Regions from separate parts of the Comamonas sp. DB36 genome, predicted to be linked through region 3. Evidence: predicted binding sites of a transcription regulator. Region 3 holds the regulator's gene; each other region holds the start of a gene.
What was found. Region 3 encodes sigma-54, which starts transcription at its own class of promoters, with help from an activator protein. Its sites were predicted from a motif close to TGGCANGNAANCTGCTTT; they were not measured.

Region 1 (4,699 bases), 280 kb from region 3:
CCAGGCGCTGGCACAGGCTGCACATGCAGCAGGCCTGAGCGTTTATGTGCTCAACCCGCTGGACGCGCGCCGCTATGCGCAGTCTGTGGGCCAGCGCGGCAAGACCGACCGCATTGATGCCCTTATGCTGGCGCGCTACGTTTGCCGTGAGCATGAGCAACTGCGCCAATGGCAGCCGCCCACACAGACCCAAGAAGAAGTGCGTGAACTCATTGGCCACCGCGCAACCTTGGTGCGTCAGCGCAGCGCGCTGACGCAAGCGGGCAGCCACAGCAAGATGCTCAAGAGCTTGGATGCCCCGGTGCTTCAGGCGTTGAAGCAAGCCATCGAGCGCGTCGATGCGAAACTTGCTGCGGCCATCAAGATGGACCCACCCAGCCAACAGGCATTCGAACACATTACCTCTGTACCAGGACTGGGTCTGGTCTGCGGATCGCTGCTTGTGATGCTGTTCGGGCGTATGCAAGAACGTAGTTCGGATGCAGTGGTTGCATTCACCGGACTGGACCCACGCCCGAATGATTCGGGCAAGAAGATGGGCCAAAGGCGGCTGTCCAAGCGGGGTTGGCCGGAGATCCGGCGCCTGCTGTTTGCAGCCGCGATGTCAGCTGCGCGAACCAAGACTTGGAGCGGGTTGTATGAGGCTCAGCGCAAAAAGGGATTGAGCACGACAGCTGCGCTGATCGTGCTTGCTCGAAAACTGCTGCGTGTAGCGTTCGCGCTGTTCAAGCAGAAAAGCTGCTTCGATGGTTCACGGATGGCGGTAAACGCTTGACGAAAACCATAGAACCTCAGGACGAACGGGAAACGTGTTGGTGCCGAGCCGGCCTCGTCCAACCATGAACGGACTGCCCTACAGCAAATGGCGAATCAAGCCGCGACCCGTCCCTGCCTGGCCGCCTGCAGCGTATGCAGCGTGATCTTCTTGACTTCGTCGCGGCTCACGGCGATGTGCTTTTGCAGCAGCGCCTTGGTCGCTGCGGTGTCGCGTTGCAGCAGCGTCTGCAGGATCAGCGCATGTTCGTTGTAGGCCGCTTCGATGCGGTAGTTGCGCGTGAATTCCAGGCGCCGCACCACGCGTATGCGTTCGGTCAGATCGCAGTGGATGCGCGCCATCTCGAGATTGCCGCTGGCATGCACCAGTGCCATGTGAAAGGCTTCGTCCATCTGCGAGACTTCGGCGCAGGCGGCCAGGCGCTGGGACGGATCGACGCACCACAGCGTGCACAGCGGCGCCAGCCTTTGCGCAAGATCGGGCGCCGCGCCCAGCAGGTCTATGGCCGCGCATTCGAGCACCGAGCGCACGTCGTAGAGCTGCTCGAACACATTGAAGTCGATGCTGTTGACCAGCCAGCCGAGCTTGGGCATGACCGAGATGTAGCCCTCGCGCTGCAGCCGCACCAAGGCCTCGCGAATCGGCGTGCGGCTCATGCCCAGCAGCGCGCTGACTTCGTTTTCGCTGAAGCGGTCGCCGGGAACGAAATGGAAGTTGTCTAGCGCCTGCTTGAGCTGGGTGTATGCCGATGCGGCAAGGCTGGTCTGGGCCACGGGAGTCTCCTGGTTTCTTGTAGTGTGACGGTCTAGTGCAGGCTGTTGCAATACGCGCGCCAGCCGCCGAAATCCGTGATGTCGGTCGCCTGGGCCAGCGCCTGGCCTTCGCAGATGAAGCCCTTGCAGCTTGCACCGCTGGCCAGCGTGACCGAGCCGATTCCCAGCGGCGCCGGCACGCCGGCGACAAAGCGGCCGAAATGGGCCAGCGGCATCTCCCAGACTTCGACGGCAATCGCGGCGCCGCCTTCTGCACCAGCGGCCACGCGCGCCAGTCCCGGCTTGGGCGGCACCGTGGCTTGCAGCGCATACAGGCGGTAGCTGGCGCTGGTGTGCGTGGCTTCGACGAAGCGCGCGCCGCAGGACTGCAGCTCGTGGTTGAGCGGCATGCCGCGCAGATGTGCGCCGACCACGGCCACCTTGACCATTTCGCCGTGCGCGGCCACGTTCCAGGTGACGGGCGCTGCGCCGGCAACGGCACGCAGACCCGTGACGCCCGCGGGCAGTCCGGCCTGCTGCTCGAGTTGCGCGGCCCAGCGCACCAGATCGGGCTCGCACCAGCCGGGTGCAATCAGCGTGATGCCGAACGGCAGGCCGTCGGGCAGGCGGCTCGCGGGAATGGCGATGGCCGACCAGCCCAGCAGGTTCACGAAGTTGGTATAGACGCCCATTTCCGAGTTGACGGCAATCGGCTCGGCCATGACTTCATCGATGCGCGGATGGCGCGGCGCCGTGGGCACGCACAGCACATCCCACTGCTGCCAGATCTTTTCGGCCTGCTGCCTGAGTTCCTGCAGCCGGTACTGCGCGGCGAATGTGTCGGCGGCGGAAAACCGCTGGGCCACGTCGAGCACGCTGCGCACCACGGGCAGCATCTTGTCGGGCTGGCCTTCGTAGATGCTGCGCGCGCCGACCACGCGTTCCGCGACCCAGGGGCCCTGGTACAGCAGTTCGGCGACTTCAAACAGTGTGTCGAAGGCAATGTCCTGCAGCTGCGCGGTCTGGGCCTGCAGCTGCGCCGAGAAATCGGCAAATGCGGTTTCGTAGCTGGCCGACAGCTTGCGGCCCGCGGGCGTGGCCACGCGCAGCTGCGCCAGCGGCTTGTGGGCCGGCGCCATCGGGCGGGGCCGGGAGTAGGCATCGTCCGCGTCCAGGCCTTCCATCAGCGCCATGACGCGCGCGCTGTCCGCAACGGTGCATGCGAGCACGCCAATGCAGTCCAGCGTGCGGCAGGCAGGCACCAAACCGGTGCCGCTGACTGCACCCGGCGTGGGTTTGAGTCCCACGATCTGGTTGAAGCCTGCGGGAATGCGGCCCGAGCCCGCGGTGTCGGTCGACAGCGCAAAAGGCACGAGACCGCGCGCGACCACCGAGGCCGAGCCCGAGCTAGAGCCGCCACTGACCAGGACGGGATCAAACGTGTTGGGCACCACGCCATACGGCGAGCGCGTGCCGACCAGGCCGGTCGCGAACTGGTCGAGGTTGGTCTTGCCCAGCACGATGGCGCCGGCATTCTTCAGGCGCTGGACGGCAAATGCATCGCTTTGCGCTTCATAGGCAAATGCTTCGCAGGCCGCGGTGGTGCGAAAGCCCGCAACGTCGATGTTGTCCTTGACCGCGAAGGGCACGCCGTACAGCGGCAGCTGCTCGCGTCCTACGGCCTGCTCCAGCGCGGCAAGCGCTTCGATCTGGCGCTGCAGTTGCTCAGCGCTGGCAATGCTTATCCATGCCGTGTCGCCGGCCTCGCACGCCTGCCGCTGCGGCTCCAGCAGGTCGGCGGGGCTTGCGCCCCGGGCGTATGCATTCTTCCAGTCTTCTATGGTGCCGATCAGCATGATGAATACCCTGATGTATACAAGATGCTGAGATAAAGCAGTTTGTGTGCCAGCCTTCGGTGCTTCGACAGATGTCGGTCAAACGGGGAAAATGAGCACGATTCAACCCAGGAGATTTCATGACCCGTCCCTACGCCCCCAAGAATCAGGCGCTGTTTGATCAAGGCCTTGCCACGCGCCGCGAAGTGCTGGGCGCTGAATACGTCGATGCTTCCATCAGGAACGCCACCGACTTCAATATCGACATGCAGGAAATGGTCACGCAGAACTGCTGGGGCGATGTCTGGAACCGGCCGGGCCTGGAGCGCAAGTCGCGCTCCTTGCTCAACCTGGCCATGCTGACGGCGCTCAACCGCCCGCACGAACTCAAGCTGCATGTGCGCGGCGCGATCAACAACGGCGTGACCAAGGACGAGATCAAGGAAGTGTTCCTGCAGGCCGGAATCTACTGCGGCGTGCCGGCGGCAATTGACGCCTTCCGCGTCGCGGCGGAAGTGTTCAAGGAAATGGATATCTGAGAGGCCACGCCGGCTTCAGAGCTTGGCGATGGATACCTCCGTGGACTTGACGAGGGCCACGACTTCCGAGCCTATGACCAGCTTGAGGTCATCGACCGAGCGCGTGGTGATCACCGAGGTCACCACGCCCCAGGGCGTCTGCACGTCGACTTCGGAGACGACATCGCCGCGGATGATTTCGCGCACCTTGCCCTTGAACTGATTGCGAACGTTGATGGCTTGAATGGTCATGATGTGTGTCTGCGGTCGGAGGTGAGGAGATAAGCGGGAATTCAGGCGGCCAGGGCTTGTGCCCGCGCCCGCGCCGCCGGGTGCTGGGGACGCGCCAGGCCCAGATGCTCGCGCAGCGTGCGGCCTTCGTACTCGGTGCGAAACAGCCCGCGGCGGCGCAGCTCGGGCAGCACCAGCTCGATGAAATCATCGAGGCCGCCGGGGAACCACGGGCCCATGATGTTGAAGCCGTCGGCTCCGCCTTCCTCGAACCATTGCTGCAGCTGGTCGGCAATGGTTTTGGGCGTGCCCACGACCTGCTGGTGGCCGCGCGCACCCGCGATCCTGAGGTACAGCTGGCGAATCGTCAGGCCGTCGCGGCGCGCCAGATCGATCAGCAGGCGCTGGCGGCTTTGCGGGCCTTCGGTCGGCGGCAGCTCGGGCAGCGGGCCATCGACGGGGTAGCCCGAAAGGTCCACGCCGCCGGAAATTCCCGCGAGCAGCGACAGCCCCACCACCGGGTCGATCAGCGACTGCAGCTGCTCGAACTTGGCCTCGGCCTCCTCCTGGGTGCGGCCGACAATGGGA
Region 2 (4,699 bases), 420 kb from region 3:
CTGCCGCCGCCGCGCAGGCGCAACGGGGTCTGGTCGGCAACGGCGGCGCGCACGCGCGCGGTGATCTGGCTGAGGGCTGAATCCATGCCGCCATCGTAGCGTCAGGGGCCGTGCAACGACCAGCGCGCCTGCGTGAATTTTTTGCACGCCCGTTGTGAACGTTGCACGCTGGCGCGCGGGCGGCAAAAAAAAAGCCCACCGGAGGGTGGGCCGAAGTTCCAGTGTCCGAGGAGAACCTGGTATTCGCAATGAGAGAGGTAGGACGGCCATGCCACCAGACATGGCCGTCTGTGCCGGGCCGCAGCCCGGGCTTTAGCGCACGTAGGCGGTTTCGCCGTGCGAGCTGATGTCCAGACCTTGGCGCTCTTCTTCTTCGCTGACCCGCAGGCCCACCAGAAGATCCGCCACCTTGTAGGACACGAAGGCCACGACACCGGACCAGACCAGGGTCACGAGCACGCTCTTGACCTGGACCCAGACCTGGTGGCCCATGGAGTAGTTCGCTGGCTCGATGCCGCCCAGGCTGGCTGCGCAGAACACGCCGGTCAGGATCGCGCCGACGATGCCGCCGACACCGTGCACGCCGAACACGTCGAACGCATCGTCAGCACCCAGCATGCGCTTGAGACCACCGACGCCCCAGACGCACAGAGGGCCGACGATCAGGCCCATCACGATGGCGCCCATGGGACCGACAAAACCGGCGGCGGGAGTGATGGCCACCAGGCCGGCGACCGCACCCGAGATCGCACCCAGCATCGACGCCTTGCCCTTGTGCAGCGCTTCGGCAGCGAGCCACGACAGGGTGGCGGCGCCGGTGGCGACGATGGTGTTGACGAAGGCCAGACCGGCGATGCCGTTGGCGGCGCCTGCCGAGCCGGCGTTGAAGCCGAACCAGCCCACCCACAGCAAGGAGGCACCGACCATGCTCAGCGTCAGGCTGTGCGGGGCCATCGATTCCTTGCCGAAGCCCAGGCGCTTGCCCAGAACGTAGGCACCGACCAGACCGGCGATACCGGCGTTGATGTGCACCACGGTGCCGCCAGCGAAGTCCAGCGCGCCGTCAGCCGCCAGCAGACCACCGCCCCAGACCATGTGGGCCATGGGGATGTAGCTGAACGTGAACCACAGCACGGCGAAGATCAGCACGGCGGCGAACTTGATGCGCTCGGCGAACGAGCCGACGATCAACGCCACGGTGATGGCCGCGAACGTGGCCTGGAAGGACACGAACACATATTCGGGAATGGTCTTGAGCGCGCTCGACAGCGTGTCGGCCGTGATGCCCTTGAGGAACAGCTTGTCGAAGCCGCCGAAGAACTTGCCTTCGCCGCCGAAAGCCAGCGTGTAGCCGTAGACCACCCACAGCACGGTGATCAGCGAGAAGATCACGAAGACCTGCATCAGCACCGACAGCATGTTCTTGGAGCGGCCCAGGCCGCCGTAGAACAGCGCCAGGCCGGGGATGATCATCAGGATCACGAGCACGGTCGAAGTCAGCATCCAGGCGGTATCGCCGGAGTTGAGCACGGGAGTTTCCTCGGCGGCAGCCGGGGCCGCCACCGCAGCGGCTTCCGGCGCAGCAGCCGCAGCCGGGGCAGCCGCAGCTTCGGGCGCGGGAGCCGCGGCAGCGGGTTCGGCAGCGGCGGTCACCGCGGGCGTGGCGACGCCCGGAGCCTCGGCAGCCGGAGTCTGCGCCAGGGCGACACCGCCCGACAGCAGGCTCAGGCCCAGGCAAAGGGAAGCAAGCAGTTTTTTCATGTCAATCTTTCTGATCGGTACGAACGCAGGCCTTAAAGGGCTTCCTGGCCGGTCTCGCCGGTACGGATGCGCACCACCTGCTCGAGGTGGGAGACAAAGATCTTGCCGTCGCCGATCTTGCCGGTGCGGGCTGCGGCTTCAATCGCTTCGAGCGCGCGGTCGACCATGTCGTCGGCGATCGCGGCTTCGATCTTCAGCTTGGGCAGAAAGTCGACCACGTATTCCGCGCCGCGGTACAGCTCAGTATGGCCTTTTTGCCGACCAAAGCCTTTGACTTCGGTCACGGTAATGCCCTGCACGCCGATGTCGGAAAGTGCTTCGCGCACTTCATCGAGCTTGAAGGGTTTGATGATGGCGGTCACCATTTTCATGATTCATTCCTCCGGGGGGAGGGCGCGCCGGGCGCCCTCGCGGTTACAGGGCCTTGGTCAGTGTGACAATAAAGCGGTTCTTGTTCACATCGCCAAAGAAGTTTTTCTTGTTGGCACCAACCAGTGCACCGCCGAGCGACAGGCCGTCGCCGAAGTCGTAGGCCGCGCCCACGCTGTAGTCGACATAGTTGGGCACGCCCTGGACGTCGCTGGCGAAGCGGGTGTAACCCACGGCCGCCTTGAACGTCACCTTGGGGGCGACTTCCTGGGCAAACGCCAGGTTGAAGTAGCCGGTGTTGCGCCCGCCTTCGAAGCCGAAGTACTTCTTCGACACGGTGTGCGAATACTTGGCGGTCAGCGGGCCGAAGCCGGCGCCCGCGTACAGCTCGGTCGTGTTGGCGACGCTGCCGCCCGAGTACACGTAGCTCAACGCACCCAGATCCCAGGCCACGCCGCCGGCTTCGAACTTGTAGCCGCCGTAGAAGTCGCTTTCAAGCGAGTTGCCCGGCACCCAGTCGACGCTGGAGTTCCAGTTGCCCACGTACCAGCCGGACTCGCCGAAGCTGTAGTCGAAGCCGCCTTGCAGCGCAGGCTTGACCGCCTTGGTGCGGCTGGCATCCTGGTCCTGCCCACGGAACTTGTAATTGCTGGTCAGGCTGACATTGGCGGTCAGCTGGGCGCTGGCCAACATGGGCAGAGCGGCGACAAAAGCAACACCGACGGTCTTCATCCAAGCACGGGACATGAGGCTCTCCAGTTGTAAAAATTTTCGACAAACGGTGAAAAGCATGAACTGTGCCAACCGGGCTTGATCTACGTCGCCACGGTGCATGGGCCGGGACGCGGCGCAGCCGGACCAGGCGATCGCACCGTATTGGTGCAGAAACCGGGCGCCGCGCCATGGCGGGGATGCACCAAAATGGACGGCAAGGCCGCACGGGGCCGCCCAGGCCCGCGGCGCGGCCACCCGCTCACGGGTGCCAGTGCGAAGTGCGCACCGCCGAGGTGCCCGTCGTGCCCGCAAGCGCATACGACAGCTGGTTCGCGGTCTTGAGCAGCATCTGCGCCATGGTTTCAAGCTTGGACTCGGGCAGGCGCGACGCGGGCCCGGAGATGCAGACCGAGCCGAACAGCCGCCAGTGCATGCCGAACACCGGCGCCGAGACCGTCGCCACGCCCTGCTCGCGCTCGCCTATGGAATGGTGGAAGCCGCGCTCGCGGATCTGCTCGTAGGGCTGGCCGGGCTCGCCCGAGAACGCCAGGATCACGCGCCCCGGCGAGCCCTTGTCGAGCGGCAGCTCCTCGCCCATGCGCACATGGTGGCGCAGCGCTTGCGGGCCTTCGACCCGCATGATGCAGATGCGCGCATTGCCTTCGCGCACATAGAACGCCGTGCTTTCGCCGCAGGCCAGCGTCAGCGCGCGCAACGCGGGCTCAAGCACGTTCTGCACGTCGAAGCCGGCCTTGTAGCGCGCGCCCAGCCAGCCCGCGGCCGGGCCCAGGCGCCAGTCGCCGTCTTCGCGCTGCACCATGTAGCCATGGTGGGCCAGCGTGCGCGCCAGCCGCAGCACCGTGGTCTTGTGCAGGTTGCAGCGGCGACTGAGTTCGGCCAGCGACAGATTGGACTCGCCCAGCGCATAGGCCTCGAGCAGCTGCAGCGCGCGCGAGACCGCGGTGACGAAACCGTTCGAAGCCGCGGGATCTTCCACCGCCGCAGCCATTTCCGGCGGAGTTTGCGGGGCCGGCGCGGTGGCGCGCGGCTGGCGCACGGCAGGCGCTTTCAGAGGGTTGGAATCAGGCTTCATGGTGCAATGCGTTTCATTGTACGAAACGCCATTGTATGCCTTGAAACGTTTTTTTAAACTGCGTCCAACTACCGCGGCACCGCTGCGCTAGCCGGATAAATAAATCAACGGAGACAAGACATGACATCGACACCTCGCCTTCGCGCGCTGTTCGCGCCTCTTTGCGCCGCCACCCTGGGCCTGGCCGCCGCCGCCGTGCCTTTCGCCAGCGCGCAGGCGCAAGCCGCCTACCCCAGCAAGCCCATCCGCCTGATCGTGCCCTTTCCTCCGGGCGGCGGCACGGACATGATTGCGCGCACCGTCGCGCAAAAGCTCACCGACATGAACAAGTGGACGGTGGTGATCGACAACCGTCCCGGCGCGGGCGGCAACCTGGGCGTCGATGCCGCGGCCAAGGCCGCGCCCGATGGCTATACGCTGGTCATGGGCCAGACCAGCAACCTCGCGATCAACCCCGCGCTCTACGCCAAGCTGCCCTACAACCCGCTCAAGGACCTGACGCCCGTGGCGCTGGTCTCGTCCTCGCCCATCGTGATGGTCACGGCCGCCACCTCGCCCTACAAGACCATTGCCGATGTCGTCGCCGCGGCCAAGGCCAAGCCCGACGGCATCACGCTGGGCTACTCGGGCAACGGCACCGTGGCCCACCTCGCGGGCGAGCTGGCCCAGGATGCGGCCGGCATCAAGCTGCGCCATGTGCCCTACAAGGGCGCGGCCCAGGCGCTGACCGATGTGGTCAGCGGCAACATCGATCTCTACATG
Region 3 (4,699 bases):
TCCACGCCTGCCAGCCGCTGTAGTTCTTCTTCCAGTGCGAGGCGAGTTCATTGAAGAACTCGACGCCGTCCTCGGTCTGCGCGGTCTCGCGGCCCACCTGCTCCACCTGGCCCATGCGCTCGGCCGCATTGCGGCCCGCGGTGCCGGCCGCGGCGATACGCTCGCCGTAAGGCGGGTTCAGCACCATCACGCCGGGCTGCTCGCTGGGCGGCATGCGCTGCAGCGCATCACCGCCGCGCAGATTCACGGCCCGGGCCACGCCCGCGCGCTCGGCATTGCGTTCGGCGAAATCGACCATGCGGTGCGAGACGTCGGAGCCATAGATGCCCACCGGGCTTTCGCAGATCGCGTCTTCGGCCTGGCGCACGATGGCTTCCCAGACATGGGGCTGGAACGGCACGAGCTTCTCGAACGCAAAGCGGCGCTGGATGCCCGGAGGAATCCTGCAGGCGATCTGCGCGGCCTCGATCACCACCGTGCCGCTGCCGCAGCAGGGGTCGTACAGCGGCTGCGGATTGTCGCCATGCGGGTCCCAGCCGGTGGCGGCAATCATTGCCGCGGCCAGCGTTTCCTTGAGCGGGGCATCGCCCTTGTCTTCGCGCCAGCCGCGCTTGAACAGCGCTTCGCCCGAAGTGTCCATGTAGATGGTTGCCTCGTCCGTGGTCAAGTGCAGGTGCACGCGCACGTCGGGATAACGGGTCTCGACGTCGGGGCGCACGCCGGTCTTGGCGCGGAAGCGGTCGGCGATCGCGTCCTTGACGCGCAGCGCGGCGAAATTCAGGCTGGTCAGCGGGCTGTGCTGGGACGTGACTTCGATCTTGAAGCTCTGGCGCGGAGTGAACCAGATTTCCCAGGCCACTTCGCTGGCCGCGCGGTACAGGTCGTTCTCGTTGCGGTACTGCGAGGTCGACAACTGCACCAGCACGCGCTGCGCGAGCCGGCTGTGCAGGTTGAGCAGCAGCGCATCGCGCCACGAGGCGCGCAGCATCACGCCGCCGCGGCCGACGAGCAGGTCGTGTCCCGTGAGCCCCGTGATACGGTGGGCCTCATCGGCCAGATAGTCCTCAACGCCGGCGGCGCAGGGCAAAAACAGTTGCAGTTGATTCATAGCAGGGGGGCAAGGATACGCGTTTGCCGTGAAGTGCGAACATTCGAGGTCATGTTGCCAGACCCTGGGCGCTACAGCGACTTGCGCAGATTGGCCGGCGCGATCTTCAGCACGTCGCGGTATTTGGCCACGGTGCGGCGCGCGCACTCGATGCCCTGCTCCTTGAGCATGTCGGCCAGCTGGCTGTCCGACAGCGGCTTGAGCGGGTTCTCGGCCGCGACGAACTGCTTGATCAGCGCGCGCACCGCAGTGCTCGACGCATTGCCGCCGGTCTCGGTGCCCAGGCCCGAGCCGAAGAAATACTTGAGTTCATAGGTGCCCATGGGCGTCGACATGTACTTGGCCGTGGTCACGCGGCTGATCGTCGACTCGTGCAGGCCCAGTTCATCGGCGATGTCGCGCAGCACCAGCGGGCGCATCGCGAGTTCGCCATGGGTGAAGAAGTTCTTCTGCCGCTGCACGATGGCCTGCGACACGCGCAGGATGGTGTCGAAGCGCTGCTGAATGTTCTTGATGAACCAGCGCGCCTCCTGCAGCCGCTGCTGCAGTCCCGCATGCCCTTCGCTGCCCTTGTGGCCGCGCAAGGCGTTGGCATAGATGTCGTGCACGCGCAGCCGCGGCATCACGTCGGGGTTGAGCTGCACGCTGAACTGCGGCTGGCCGTCGCCGCTGCTGCGCGCCATCTTGCGCACCAGCACGTCGGGCACGACCAGATTGCGCTCCACGTCGGCAAAGCGCCGGCCGGGCCGGGGCTCCAGCCGCGCGATCAGGGCCATGGCCGCGCGAATGCGTTCGTCGCTCGCGCCGCAGGCCTGCATCAGCCGGCGCACATCGCGCCGGGCCAGCAGGTCCATGGGCTGCTCGCAGATGCGCAGCGCGGTCTGCACGGTCGCGGCGTCGGTGTGTTCGTCATCGCGCGCCGCCAGGTGCTTGAGCTGCAGCGTGAGGCATTCGGCCAGGTTGCGCGCGCCCACGCCCACGGGTTCGAGCGACTGCAGCAGGCGCAGCGCCACGGTGAAATGGTGGACCAGCTCTTCCTGCTCCTCGAGCGCGTCGGGCCCGGCCAGGCCCGCGGCGAGTTCCTCGAGCGGGTCCTCGAGATAGCCATGTTCGTTGAGCGATTCGATCATGAAGCGCAGCGCCGCGCGATCGACATCGCCCAGGCGCAGCGACAGCGCCTGGCGGTGCAGGAAATCGGTCAGCGACTCATGTCCATGTGCCAGATCCTGGGCTTCGGTGTCGTCGTCGCCGCTGCGCGCGCGCGCTTCGCCGCCCCATTCGCTGTCGTCGGGCGCCAGATCGGCGCTGCCGTCGCCTTCCCAATCGGGTGCGGCATCGGCCGCGGCCGTGACTTCGCTGCCGTCGGTTTCGCTGCTGCTGGATTTCTCGCTGGTCGACGCAGTCGATGCGTAGGCGTCGTCGGCATAGTCGTCGCGCTGCGCGGGCACATCGGATTGCGCCAGGCCGAACTCCTCGCGCTCGGCTTCCTCGGTGGTGCGTTCCAGGAACGGATTGTCGTCGAGCATGTGCTCGACTTCCTGGCTCAGCTCCAGCGTCGAGAGCTGCAGCAGCCAGATCGATTGCTGCAGCTGGGGCGTGAGTGCGAGATGCTGCGATACACGTAGAGACAGACCCGGCTTCAACAGCATTCCCCCTCAGACCGACACAAGCTCATGCACATGGCCATCACATCCGGAAGTGCTCGCCGAGGTAGACCCGGCGTACATCGGCGTTTTCCACGATCTCCGCAGGCGTGCCCTGCGCCAGCACATGGCCGTCGCTGATGATGAAGGCGTGATCGCAGATGCCCAGCGTTTCGCGCACGTTGTGATCGGTGATCAGTACACCGATGCCGCGCGCCTTGAGAAAGCCGATGATGCGCTGGATCTCGATCACGGCAATGGGATCGATACCGGCAAAAGGCTCGTCCAGCAGAATGAAGCGCGGCTGGGTCGCCAGCGCACGCGCGATCTCGACGCGCCGGCGTTCGCCGCCCGACAGCGCCAGCGCAGGCGATTCGCGCAGATGGTCAACGCGCAGCTCCTGCAGCAGCGCCAGCAGGCGGCGCTCGATTTCGTCGCGCGTCAGCGGCTTGCCGTCATCGTCGCGCTGCAGTTCGAGCACCGCGCGCACATTGTCTTCGACACTGAGCTTGCGAAAGATCGACGCCTCCTGCGGCAGATACGACAGCCCAAGGCGAGAGCGCTGGTGGATGGGCATGTTGCCCACCGCCTGGCCGTCGATGAAGATGTCGCCGGCATCGCAGCGCACCAGGCCCACGATCATGTAGAACGACGTGGTCTTGCCCGCGCCATTGGGTCCCAGCAGGCCCACGACTTCGCCTTTTTGCACCGCCAGCGAGACGTCCTTGACGACCTTGCGGCTGCCATAGGATTTGGCCAGGTGCTTGACTTCAAGGCGGCTGGATTCGGGCGGGGTTGGGTTCACGGAGCGCGGCTCATTTCTTCGGTTCGATGGTCATGCTGGGACGCAGGTTGGCGGCCGGCGCGGCAGGCGGGGCCGGCGGCTGCTCCTTGGGCGCGAGCACGGCGCGCACCCGCCCTCCCGAAGCCGTGCTGCCGCCGCCTGGCGCACGGGCCTGGCCGTCGACGGTGAACACATCGGTGAGGTTGTTGTAGACGATGACCGCGCCCGTGATCTCGTCGCTCAGCGCCGTGCCGCGGTAGCGGCGCAGTTCGCCGCGGCGTATCAGCTTGACGTTGTCGACCTTGCCGTCGTACTCGATGACTTCGGCCTCGCCTTCGACATACTCATCGGGCTGACCCGGCAAGGTGTCGCGCTTTTGCCGGAAAAACGCGCGCTTGCCCGGTGCCGCGATCACGGTGCCGAACTGATAGCCCTCGGCATCCTGGCGCACGTCGAGCTGCGCGCCGCGCAGCACGATAGTGCCCTTGGTCATCACCACGTTGCCGGTGAAGACACTGGTCTGCTTGAGTTCATCGTGGCGCAGTGCATCGGCCTCGATGTTCATGGGCTTGTTGCGGTCGGCCTTTTCGGCCTGCACCGTGCCGCAGACAAGGGCTGAAAGCAATAGGAGGGGGAGTAGGCGTTTTTTCATGGAGGGCACGAATCTTGCGACCATTGTAGGGCGTGTCACCCATTAATTCGCCACGCCCTGACATGAACCAGGGGATGAAAGGCCGGACAGCCGCAGGCCCGAGCGAAGCGCGCACACAAAAAAGCCCGCGCAAGGCGGGCTGGTGCGGCATGTGCCGGGCGCTATCAGCCCTTGCGGCTCACGGCGATCAGGTGATCGGTCACGCGCAGCACATTGGCCATGTTGCCGGCCATCGTGCCATCGGTGTAGAAGCGCCCGGCCACGCCGATCGAAGGCACGCCTTCGACGTTGTAGTCCTGCTGCAGCTGGGTCGCCTTGCGCACCTGGTTGGACACGGTGAACGAGTTGTAGGCTTCCTTGAACTTGTTCACATCCACGCCCTGCTTGCCGACCCAGGCAAAGATGTCGTCATCCTTGGCCAGGCGGTTGCGCTCGACGTGGATTGCCTGGAACACCTTGGTGTGGACTTCATCGAGCTTGCCCATGGCGAGCAGCGCGTAGTACAGCTTTTG
Region 4 (4,699 bases), on a different replicon from region 3:
CCGGCAGAAGTTCAGCTGAATCCGGCCCGCTTGCACTTTGGAAACTAAGGCTCGCGAACCGGAGTGCTTGGTCGATCGAAAGGTGCCCCCCAAGCGCCCAAACGCCTGGAGGGGTGTTTTCACATTTAAGCACGGTTGTGCCCTGGCCCCAAGGCTCAGGCCTGCACCCAGACCACCTCTTCCTTCACGGCCACCGGATAGGTGCGCAGCCGCGTCTCGGGCGCTTCGACGCAGGCGCCCGAGCGCAGCTGGTAATGGTGCTTGTAGATGGGCGAGGCGACCACGGGCTCGCCGCCCAGGTCGCCGACGATGCCGCGCGAGAGCACGTTGGCGCCGCTGTGCGGGTCGTGGTTGTCGAGGGCGTAGAGGCTGCCGTTGGCGAGGCGGAAGATGGCGATCTGGGTGCTGCCGATCAGCGCGCAGACGCCGGTGTCGGGCCAGATGTCTTCCACCGCGCAGATGCGGTGCCAGCCGGAATCAAGTTCCGGGGCGAGTTCGCTGGCGTGGGCTAGTGCGTTCATGGGGCGTTCTCCGAATAGTTCTAGGCAATGGCTTCTTCGACCAGGGGAATGCCTTTGAGGCCGCTGCGTTTCTCGATGTCGGTCGCGGGGCGGATCTGGCCGCGCTCCTGCACGAAGACCACGTTGGCGTCGCCCGCGTCGCTGTTGACGAAGGTGCGCAGGCGGCGCACGACGGCCGGGTCATCGACGGCTTTCTTCCATTCGCAGGCGTAGGTGCCGACCACATGCGCCATCTGCGCCTCGAGTTCGTCGGCCAGGCCCAGGCTGTCGGCTATGACGACTTCCTTGAGATAGGCCAGCCCGCCTTCGAGGTTGTCGCGCCAGGTGCTGGTGCGCTGCAGGCGATCGGCGGTGCGGATGTAGAACATCAGGAAACGGTCGATGTAGCGGATCAGCATCTCCTTGGACAGGTCGGAGGCGATCAGCTCGGCATGGCGCGGCTTCATGCCGCCGTTGCCGCAGACATAGAGGTTCCAGCCCTTGTCGGTGGCGATGATGCCCACGTCCTTGCCCTGGGCCTCGGCGCATTCGCGCGTGCAGCCGGAGACGCCGAACTTGATCTTGTGCGGCGAGCGCAGGCCCTTGTAGCGGTTCTCGAGCTCGATTGCCAGGCCCACGCTGTCGTCCACGCCGTAGCGGCACCAGGTCGAGCCCACGCAGCTCTTGACGGTGCGCAGCGACTTGCCGTAGGCATGGCCCGACTCGAAGCCCGCGTCCACGAGTTCGCGCCAGATCAGCGGCAGCTCGTGCACCTGGGCGCCGAACATGTCGATGCGCTGGCCGCCGGTGATCTTGGTGTAGAGGCCGTAGTGCTTGGCGACCTGGCCGATGACGATCAGCTGGTCGGGCGTGATCTCGCCCGCGGCCACGCGCGGCACGATGGAATAGGTGCCGTCCTTCTGGATATTGCCCAGGAAGTAGTCGTTGCTGTCCTGCAGCGGCGCGCCGTTGCGGTCAAGAACGAAGTCGTTCCAGCAGCTCGCCAGGATGTTCGCGGCCGTGGGCTTGCAGATGTCGCAGCCCTGGCCCTTGCCGTGCTGGGCCAGCAGCTGCGCGAAGGTGCGGATTTCGCCTACGCGCACCAGGTGGTAGAGCTCCTGGCGCGAGTACGGGAAATGCTCGCACAGGTGGTTGTTCACGGCCACGCCCTGGCGCTTGAGTTCGGCCTTGAGCACCTGGGTGACCAGGGGCACGCAGCCGCCGCAGGACGTCCCGGCCTTGGTGCAGGCTTTAAGATCGCCAATGTTCTGCACTCCGCCCGCGATCGCCGCGCACAGCTGGCCCTTGCTGACGTTGTTGCACGAGCACAGCACGGCGGCGTCGGGCAGCGCGTCCACGCCCAGGCCGGGCTTGGCCGCGCCATCGGTGGCCGGCAGTATCAGCAGGCCGGGCGATGCGGGCAGGGGCATGGCGTTGAGCGCCATCTGCAGCAGCGTGCCGTATTCCGACGCATCGCCCACCAGCACCGCGCCCAGCAGGCGCTTGCCGTCCTCGCTGACGACGATCTTCTTGTAGACCTGCAGCAGTTCGTCGGTGTAGCTGAAGTTGCGGCAGCCCGGCGCCCGGCCCAGCGCGTCGCCGATGCTCGCCACGTCCACGCCCATCAGCTTGAGCTTGGTGCTCATGTCGGCGCCGCGAAACGCCGCGTCCACGTCACCGGCCAGATGGCCGGCGGCGACGCGCGCCATGTCGTAGCCCGGCGCGACCAGGCCGAACACCTGCTCCTGCCAGGCCGCGCATTCGCCAATCGCGTAGATGTCGTGGTCGCTGGTGCGGCAGTGGTCGTCGACGACGATGCCGCCGCGCGGGCCCAGCGCCAGCAGACTCTGGCGCGCGAGTTCGTCGCGCGGGCGAATGCCGGCCGAGAACACGATCATGTCGGTCTCGAGGTAGCTGCCGTCGGCAAACACCATGCGGTGGCGCGCCGTCGCGCCGTCGGTGATCTCCACCGTGTTGCGGCTGGTGTGCACCTGCACGCCCAGCGCCTCGATCTTGGTGCGCAGCACGCGCCCGCCGCCTTCGTCGACCTGGACCATCATCAGCCGCGGCGCGAACTCCACCACATGGGTCTGCAGGCCCATGTCGCGCAGCGCCTTGGCGCATTCCAGGCCCAGCAGGCCACCGCCCACCACCACGCCGCTCTTGGACTTGGCGCCCGAGGCCAGCATGCCTTCGAGGTCTTCGATGGTGCGGTAGACAAAGCAATGCGGCCGGTCGCGGCCGGGAACGCCCGGAACGAAAGGCGACGAGCCCGTGGCCAGCACCAGCTTGTCATAGGCCAGCTCCTCTCCATCGGCGAGCTGCAGCGTGTGGTTGCGGCGCTCTATCGAGGCGACGCGCGCGTTGAGCCGCAGCGTGAGGCCGGGGCGGTCGTAGAAGCCCGCCGGCACCAGCGACAGATCGTCGGCGCCGCGGCCGCTGAAGAAGTCTGACAGGTGCACGCGGTCGTAGGCCGGGCGCGGCTCCTCCCCAAGCACGGTGACTTCGAGGCCGGCCGCGGGCAGGTCGGGATGGCGTTCGATCAGGGCTTCGACATAGCGGTGGCCCACCATGCCATTGCCGGCAATCAACAACTTCATCGGTTTTTTATCGGTCGCGTGGGGCATGCGACTTCCTTCGACGGTGGTGGAGCGCTGTGCTCCGGTTCGAAAAAAAAGGCGCCCGCAACGGATACAGGCACGGAGTGCACTGGAAAAGTTGCGGACGCCTTTGTCCTGGGTGACGAGGGCATCGCTACCCCGCATCGTCGGGATGGGTCAAGCAGGTTTTGTGCCAGGAGGTACTTGCTTGCTTTTCTAGGGCAGGCCGTTCATCCTTAGACGCGGCCGGCGAGGCAGGCTCACCACGAACGGGGAGAAGAAGTGGAAGCCGCTGCCGGGATTCCGTTCGGCCTGAGATTGTCGAAGGATGGACGGCCTGCCATCGAGATAGGCGAAGTGCACAAGAACACGCACCCGCATGCATCAATGCAGTGCAAGCCACGCGCACCACGCACCGTTTCGGGCACGCCCCGCCACGCGTTTTCCTGGTCACAATCACTCCCATGCCTTTTGAACTCGACATTGGATGGGTCTCGCGCCCCGGACGCGCAGCGGTGAACGAAGACTTTGCCGCGGTGCAGATGCCGGGCGACGGCGCCGGCATGCTGGCTGCCGTGGCCGATGGCGTGAGCGCCGGCGGCTGGGGGCGCGAAGCCGCGCAGACCACGGTGACGAGTCTGGCCAATGACTTCTTCTGCACGCCAGCCACCTGGGAGCCGACGGTGGCGCTGGACCGCATCATCGGCGCGCAGAACGCCTGGCTCTACGGCGTCAATCGGCGGCGCCAGCCCGCCTATGGACTGACCACGCTGACGGCGCTGGTGCTGCGCGGCCAGAGCTATACGCTGGCGCATGTGGGCGATACGCGCGCCTATCTGCTGCGCCAGGGGCAGATCGAGCAGCTGACCGAAGACCATGTGATGGGCGGCGTCGACTTCGCCCACAGACTCACGCGCGCCATAGGCCTGGAAGACCGCGTGACCATCGATTACCGCCAGGGCGAGGTGCTGGCCGGCGACATCTTCGTGCTGCTGTCCGACGGCATCCACAACGACATCCGCCCGCGGCAGATCGCGCAGTGGGCGGCAGAAGACCCGGCCCAGGCGCTGGCCGAGCGCCTGGCCGAGGCCGCCGAGCGCCAGGGCAGCCGCGACAACCTCAGCGCCGTGGTGGTGCGCGTGCTGGGCGTCAACGATGCCACGCTCGAGGACACCACGCGCCGCGCCCAGGCCCTGCCCGCATTGCCGCTGCTCAAACCCGGCGCAGTCGTTGACGGCCTGCGCGTCGAGGGCCTGGCGGCCGACAGCGGCATCTACCGCGTCTACCGCGTGCTGCATGCAGCCAGCGGCCAGCAGTTCGCGCTCAAGACCCTGCACCCGCAGCGCGCGCATGACCGCCACGAATGGGCGGCGCTGGCGCACGAAGCCTGGGTCGCGCGCCATCTGCAGACCGGGCCCACGGCCCAGCATCTGGTGCGGCTGCACGCGCCGCTGGTCGCCGAGCCTTCGGCCTTCTATCTGCTGTATGAGTGGCTGGACGGCGAGACGCTGGCGCAGTGGATAGAGCAAAAGCACAGGCCCAATGTGGCGCAGGTGCTGGCGATTGCCCAGCAGGCCGCGCGCGTGCTCGGCGGACTGC

Region 1: atzF (allophanate hydrolase) is a predicted target of sigma-54. The motif match lies at 3,418-3,435, and genes of this name have one in related genera.
Region 2: ACSVDO_RS00770 (TorF family putative porin) is a predicted target of sigma-54. The motif match lies at 2,916-2,933, and genes of this name have one in related genera.
Region 4: nirB (nitrite reductase large subunit NirB) is a predicted target of sigma-54. The motif match lies at 3,279-3,296, and genes of this name have one in related genera.

Annotation. Positions count from the first base shown of each region.
Region 1 is NZ_CP196631.1:23,910-28,608, reverse strand. Features, by position in the region: gene ACSVDO_RS00130 (IS110 family RNA-guided transposase) at 1-775, shown strand, start outside; gene ACSVDO_RS00125 (GntR family transcriptional regulator) at 871-1,548, opposite strand; gene atzF (allophanate hydrolase) at 1,581-3,383, opposite strand; gene pcaC (4-carboxymuconolactone decarboxylase) at 3,503-3,901, shown strand; gene ACSVDO_RS00110 (TOBE domain-containing protein) at 3,917-4,132, opposite strand; gene ACSVDO_RS00105 (LLM class flavin-dependent oxidoreductase) at 4,174-4,699, opposite strand, start outside.
Region 2 is NZ_CP196631.1:169,788-174,486, reverse strand. Features, by position in the region: gene glcE (glycolate oxidase subunit GlcE) at 1-86, opposite strand, end outside; gene ACSVDO_RS00780 (ammonium transporter) at 313-1,761, opposite strand; gene glnK (P-II family nitrogen regulator) at 1,794-2,132, opposite strand; gene ACSVDO_RS00770 (TorF family putative porin) at 2,176-2,877, opposite strand; gene ACSVDO_RS00765 (IclR family transcriptional regulator) at 3,104-3,853, opposite strand; gene ACSVDO_RS00760 (tripartite tricarboxylate transporter substrate binding protein) at 4,058-4,699, shown strand, end outside.
Region 3 is NZ_CP196631.1:4,237,817-4,242,515, forward strand. Features, by position in the region: gene ACSVDO_RS19845 (THUMP domain-containing class I SAM-dependent RNA methyltransferase) at 1-1,108, opposite strand, end outside; gene ACSVDO_RS19850 (RNA polymerase factor sigma-54) at 1,180-2,751, opposite strand; gene lptB (LPS export ABC transporter ATP-binding protein) at 2,795-3,556, opposite strand; gene lptA (lipopolysaccharide transport periplasmic protein LptA) at 3,567-4,187, opposite strand; gene ACSVDO_RS19865 (thiol:disulfide interchange protein DsbA/DsbL) at 4,352-4,699, opposite strand, start outside.
Region 4 is NZ_CP196632.1:316,934-321,632, reverse strand. Features, by position in the region: gene nirD (nitrite reductase small subunit NirD) at 156-521, opposite strand; gene nirB (nitrite reductase large subunit NirB) at 542-3,100, opposite strand; gene ACSVDO_RS22420 (bifunctional protein-serine/threonine kinase/phosphatase) at 3,565-4,699, shown strand, end outside.